Regions from separate parts of the Planococcus massiliensis genome, predicted to be linked through region 1. Evidence: predicted binding sites of a transcription regulator. Region 1 holds the regulator's gene; the other holds the start of a gene.
The links. The regulator Rex, encoded in region 1, represses fermentation and respiration genes when NADH is low (regulators of the CRP and FNR family bind a similar motif). The targets are predictions, from matches to a motif close to TTGTGAAATATTTCACAA.
Positions count from the first base shown of each region.

Region 2: BN1080_RS04155 (AtpZ/AtpI family protein) is a predicted target of Rex. The motif match lies at 1,917-1,934, and genes of this name have one in related genera.

Region 1 covers NZ_CCXS01000001.1:2,875,431-2,878,827, forward strand. The annotation lists gene tatC (twin-arginine translocase subunit TatC) at 1-728, opposite strand, end outside; gene tatA (twin-arginine translocase TatA/TatE family subunit) at 741-935, opposite strand; gene BN1080_RS14270 (redox-sensing transcriptional repressor Rex) at 1,027-1,659, opposite strand; gene BN1080_RS14275 (ABC-F family ATP-binding cassette domain-containing protein) at 1,788-3,397, shown strand, end outside.
Region 2 covers NZ_CCXS01000001.1:821,813-825,209, reverse strand. The annotation lists gene atpE (F0F1 ATP synthase subunit C) at 146-370, opposite strand; gene atpB (F0F1 ATP synthase subunit A) at 429-1,139, opposite strand; gene BN1080_RS04160 (ATP synthase subunit I) at 1,167-1,538, opposite strand; gene BN1080_RS04155 (AtpZ/AtpI family protein) at 1,542-1,763, opposite strand; gene wecB (non-hydrolyzing UDP-N-acetylglucosamine 2-epimerase) at 2,001-3,119, opposite strand; gene upp (uracil phosphoribosyltransferase) at 3,196-3,397, opposite strand, start outside.

The DNA.
Region 1 (3,397 bases):
TTCTGTTCGGCTTTCAAAAACTTGCGGTAGCCGATTTTCGCAATAACGATGCTGAACTCGTAAAGCAAGAGCAATGGCCCCGTCACCATCATATGGGAAACGATATCCGGCGGCGTGATAAAAGCAGCCAGCGTAATTAACCCAAAATATGCGTATTTCCGGTATTTGCTCATCAACATCGGTGTAATGACGCCAAGACGGGTCAAAAACAGCATGAGCACCGGCAGTTGGAACACGATACCAAAAGGCAGCGTAATCTGGAACAGGAACTGGAAGTATTCATTGATTCCAATCGTATCTTGGATATCCAGGTTATCGGATATGTTTAGCATAAACCCGATGACATATGGGAACAAGATAAAATAAGAAAAAGCAATTCCGCCTAAAAACAGCAGCACGGAAAATGGAATATAGCTTAATGTCACTTTCCGTTCTGTATCGTGCAAGCCCGGGCTGATAAAGGCCCAAAACTGGTACATGATGATTGGGGAAATGATGACAAGGGCCAAAACCATCATGACTTGCATATAGATCTTAATGGGATCGGTTATCTTAAAAGCGTTAAGCGTTAAGTTTTTCGCTTCCTCGGTAAACTGCAGATACTGGATCAACGGTTCGGTCAAGAAAAAACTGCCAATGAGCGCTAACACAAAGAAAACGGCGATGATGGTCAGCCGTTTTCTCAGTTCGCCTATATGTTCAACTAAAGTCATGTCTTTTTGATTCATCAGACAAACATCCTATCGTATTTCCTTTTGCTCTTCTTTCTTCTTCACGTCTGCTGCATCGTCGTCATCTGTCAAACCTTTAGTTGCGTTTTTAAACTCACGCAATGAAGAACCGAAAGCTTTACCAAATTCAGGCAACTTTTTCGGGCCAAAAATGATTAATGCCACAATAGCAATTACTATCAAACTAACTGGACCTGGAGCCATATTAGACACCTCCTGTATTAATGGTTTCATTCTACATCATTCAAACCCCTTTGGCTATTTCAAACGGCTGGCCAAATGTGAATTTTTTGAGTCATTGTTGCTTGATTTGGTAGATGAGCGTCTGCAGTTCAACCGACAAATCAATGGTTTGGACACGGATATGGGGAGGCACGGCAATACGTACCGGCGTAAAGTTTAAAATCCCTTTGATTTGTGTTTTTGAGAGCCGATCTGTCACTTCCTGGGCAGAACGGGAAGGGACTGTCAGTATCACCAATTCGATGCCGTATTCCTCAATCTTTTCTTCGATCCGGTCTGGATGGAACGTATCGATATCGCTGATTTTCTCCCCTTCTATCGGGCTGTTGGAATCGAACGCCAAGACAATTTTCGTATTGTGATTGCGTTGAAAATTATATTTTAAAAATGCGCTGCCAAGGTTGCCGACACCGATCAACGCAACATTGGTTGCTTCATCCTGATCAAGCGTTTTGCGGAAAAAGACCAACAAATCCTGGACATCATAGCCATAGCCTTTTTTCCCAAATGCCCCGAGATGCGAAAAATCCCTGCGGATGGTAGCTGAATCGATTTTCATCGCTTCACTCAGTTCCTGTGAAGAAATGCGTTTTTGTCCAGCGTTGGCAAAGTTTTGGAGAAACCGGTAGTACAAGGGCAGCCTTTTGGTCGTGGCTTGCGGAATTTTTGATGGTTCATGCAACATGCAAGGTTACCTCCTGAGGTCGTATCAAATCGATATTATCTTACCTGAGGAGAGCCCATATGTAAAGCTAGCTTGATTGCGAAGCGCCCTTCCGTAGGCTAAACTAAGAGAGAATAGAGGTGACCCACATGATAGTCTTACAAGTTAACCAAGTCCATAAATCGTTCGGCGCAGACGAAATTCTTTCGGGCGTCAAATTGGAAGTTCAACACCGCGACCGTGTTGCATTAGTGGGCCGCAACGGGGCGGGCAAATCGACTTTATTGAAAATCATTTCCGGCGAGATGTCATACGATAGCGGCGACATCATCATGCCGAAAGATTTGACCATCGGCTACCTGGAACAGCAGACGGACCTTGAAACCGATGCGACCATTTGGGAAGAAATGATGACGATTTTCAAACATTTCCGTAAACAGGAAGCCAAACTCCGCCAGCTTGAAGCCCAAATGGCTGATCCAGCCGTTTATGAAGATACGGCTCAATACGAAAAAGTGATGCAAGAGTATGATACGCTGCAGCATGATTTCAAAGAGGCAGGCGGCTATCAGTACGAAGCGGACACGCGGACCATCCTGCACGGCATGAAATTCTACCAGGAAGACTACGAGAAGAAAATCGTTTCGCTGTCAGGCGGCCAGAAAACCCGCTTAATGCTGGCCAAGCTTCTCTTGAGCAAACCCCAATTGCTGATCCTCGATGAGCCTACTAACCATTTGGACATCGAAACACTCAGCTGGCTCGAGAATTACTTGACAAATTATCCAGGTGCCTTATTGATCGTTTCCCATGACCGGTATTTTCTTGACCAAGTCGTGACGCTTGTCTATGAAGTATCGCGACACCGCGTCAAGAAGTACACAGGAAACTACAGCCGCTACCTGGATGAAAAAGCGAAGCAATACGAACATGACTTAAAGCAATTCGAAAAACAGCAAAGCGAGAAAGCAAAGCTCGAAGACTACGTCCAGCGCAATCTCGTGCGGGCTTCGACCACCAAAATGGCCCAAAGCCGCAGAAGGATTCTGGAAAAGACCGATTGGATGGATGCGCCGAATGGCGACGAAAAATCGGCACGCTTCGGTTTCAGCATTGAAAAGCAGAGTGGGAATGACGTCCTAAATGTTCGCTCGCTTGCGATTGGCTATGGCAACGCGCCGGTGTCCGAGAACATTTCATGGAAACTTTACCGCCAGGAAAGCTTGGCATTGGTCGGTCCAAATGGCGTCGGCAAATCCACGCTATTGAAGACCATTATGAAAGAACTCGAACCGCTTGCCGGTGAAATCCATTACGGCACGGGCATTCAATTCGGCTACTACGACCAGGAACAAGCGAATCTAAAAGGCAATAAGCTTCTATTAAATGAGCTATGGGACGATTACCCGCATGTGAACGAAAAAGACATTCGGGGTGTGCTCGGCCGCTTCCTTTTTTCTGGAGATGACGTGCTAAAACCCATTTCCACCCTTTCCGGAGGCGAAAAAGCCCGTGTCGCTTTGGCAAAACTGATGATGCAAAAAGCCAATGTCCTCTTGCTGGATGAGCCGACCAACCACTTGGACCTCGACAGCAAAGAAGTATTGGAAAATGCTCTTCTTGACTATCCAGGCACGATTTTATTCGTTTCCCATGACCGGTATTTCATGAACCGGATTTCGACGAAAGTCATCGAGCTGACCCGTGACGGAACGACTGAATACCTCGGGAATTACGATTACTACCTGGAGAAAAAACT
Region 2 (3,397 bases), 2.1 Mb from region 1:
TTGTTATTGTCCGGATTTTGATGTCCAGACTCCAACGGCCAACTCCTCGGCCTTAAGCTGCCCTTGCTGTGCGGCAAAAAGCGCCGCTTCGCAAGTTCATCTTAAGCCTGGCGGAGCTGAACGGCCGTTTCCGCTTTTCTCGATACTATTGGTTCATAACGATGAACGCGATAACTACAGCGATGATTGGCAATGCCTCAACCAATGCAACCCCGATGAACATAGTTGTTTGAAGAACGCCACGAGCTTCTGGCTGGCGAGCGATCCCTTCAACTGTTTTTGATACGATAAGACCGTTACCAATACCTGCGCCTAGTGCTGCTAAACCTACTGCGATTGCTGCTGCTAATAAACCTAATGAACCTGTCATTGTAATTTGTCCTCCTCAGGATAGTTGTTTTTTTCTGCTCAATTTGAACAGTTTATACTCAATGGTCGTCGGCAACTTTATGCGATAAATAAACCATCGTCAACATAACGAAAATAAATGCTTGGATTGCACCGATAAAGATCGAGAATCCTTGCCAAGCCATCATCGGAATGATAGCCGTTGCAAAGCCGACAACGCCAGCTCCGCCGAGTCCCGCTAATAAGCTAAGCAAGATTTCACCTGCATAGATATTACCGTAAAGACGCAGACCAAGTGTCAGCGTATTTGCGAACTCCTCAATGATTTTCAACGGGAACAAGAATGGCATTGGTTTTAAATAACCTGCACCGTATTCTCCCAACCCTTTGAGCTTGATGCCATAATAATGGCTCAAAATGATGACCATGGCGGCCAAAGTCATTGTCACTGTTGGATCAGCTGTCGGGGATTTCCACCACAGTTCGCCATAGACAATGATCGAGAACGGAAGACCTAACATATTCGAAACGAAAATGAACATGATCAGCGTAATTCCGAGTACGTGGAATCGCCCGCCGTCTTTCCAGTCCATGTTGCTCTTGATCAGCCCTTTTACGAAATCCATTACCCATTCCATGAAATTTTGCATGCCGGTTGGCTTAAGCTTTAAATTCCGAGTAGAAATGAAGGCAATTAGAAATACGATAACAGCGGCTACGATGAGCATCATAACGTTCGATAAGTTAAACCAGATCCCGAACACTTCAAGCATAGGAGCTTCATGACCCACGATAGTTTCACCTCTCTTTCCACTTTCTTAATGGTGTTTCACATGATAAACAATCCGTTCTGCCAAAAGCAGAACATAAGGGATCATCAACCCGATTACTGTACTGATCAAGTGAATATGCTCGGCGAATAATAACGCCATCGCTACAGCAGCTACACCTGATGCAAACCGTAATGCCGTTCCAAGCGAACGAACCTTCGAGCCTTCTGCCACCGCCCGGTCGAATTTTTCCATCCGGCGAACCAGAATCCACATATTATAAATGCCGAACAAAGTTCCGATCAACAGACCCGCGAATACCTCTTGATAAGGGGTAAACCCCCAACCAATAACGAAAGCCGCCAGGATGAAATAAATCATTCTTTTTAGTCTTGTATATATCTCCCTAAGTCCATCCATTTTTCATTTGTCTCCTGATTCGAATTTTCGGACGGTCTGCAGCATTGCCCACACACCGGCAAACATGCCCGTGAGCAAGCAGATGATTAAGAAAAGCGGGGCGGTTCCGAATTGTTCATCGAGCCACATACCTGTGAACGTACCGATGAGCACGGACCCGACAAGTTGTGAGAGGATAGCACTGTAAAGTGCCATCGCTTGTAAGGGACTTTTTGTTGGGCGCATGATAAACCCCTCGAGTTTCGTTTGATTTGACATTTTACCCCTATAAAAGAGCAGTCGCATCAGGCTTTCGGAACAACATCTATATGTAAGAAAACCTTCTCATGCATACCCTTTGTAAGCATACAATAGGGGTAAAATCATGTCAATTCCTAGAAGTGAAAAACTTCACAAGCAAATACCCTCCGACATATTCTTGACAAATTCGTGTCCGACATGTCCTCTCAACCATTTTGCTGCTTATTTCTCAGAAAAATAAGTGTGCAGCGCTTCAACGATCCGGCGCGAAGCCTCTCCGTCCCCGTAAGGGTTTGAAGCGTGCGACATTTCTTTATAGGCGCTTTCATCCGTCAACAATTCTTTTGCCATTGAATAGATGGTTTCTTCTTCTGTTCCGGCAAGTTTCAATGTGCCAGCATCGATTCCTTCCGGGCGTTCTGTCGTATCGCGAAGAACGAGTACCGGCTTGCCTAGCGACGGAGCTTCTTCCTGGACGCCGCCTGAATCTGTCAGTATAAAGAATGAACGTGCCGCAAAGTTATGGAAATCCAAGACTTCCAGCGGTTCAATCAAATGGATGCGCGAATCGCGTCCGAGAATTTCATCTGCCACTTCACGAACTGCCGGATTCATATGCACCGGGTACACGACTTGGATGTCATCGTGTTCTTGAATCAACCGTTTGATGGCGCGGAACATATTGCGCATCGGCTCGCCTAAGTTTTCACGGCGGTGGGCTGTCAACAAGATCATCCGGTCTTCGCCGATCTTTTCAAGGATCGGATGGCTATACGTTTCACGCACGGTCGTTTTCAACGCATCGATCGCTGTATTGCCGGTAATGTAGATGGTTTCTTCTTTTTTGTTTTCATTGCGCAAATTCTGTGCAGATTTTTCAGTCGGCGAAAAGTGGATATCAGCCATTACGCCCGTCAATTGGCGGTTCATCTCTTCCGGATACGGCGAGTATTTATTGTGCGTACGCAAGCCTGCTTCTACATGGCCGATGGCAATCTGATTGTAGAACGCTGCCAGGCTCGCCACGAAAGTTGTTGTTGTATCGCCGTGCACCAACACGATGTCCGGCTGCGCTTTTTTCATCACTTCGTCTAAGCCAAGCAAAGCACGCGTCGTGACGTCGCTCAATGATTGGCGGTCTTTCATAATATTCAAATCGTAATCCGGCGTAATCTGAAATGTCTCAAGCACTTGATCGAGCATCTGTCTATGCTGAGCTGTTACCGTCACAATCGGCTCGATTGTTTCCGGATGCTTTTGAAGCTCGAGCACTAGAGGCGCCATTTTGATTGCTTCCGGGCGCGTGCCAAAGATCGTCATTACTTTCCACTTTTTCGTCAAACTAATCAACCTCGTTTTCATATTATTTGAGTTAGGAAATGATTGCCTCTGCTTACAGCAATCGCTTCCGCTTTTCTTATTTCGTGCCGAACAATCTGTCGCCGGCATCTCCAAGTCCTGGAACGATGTAACCGTGGTCATTCAATTTCTCATCAAGTGCCGCAATGTAAATATCCACATCCGGATGCGCTTTTTGCAAAGCTTCTACACCTTCTGGAGCTGCGATGATGCACATGAAGCGGATCTTGACAGCTCCACGTTTTTTAAGTGAGTTTACT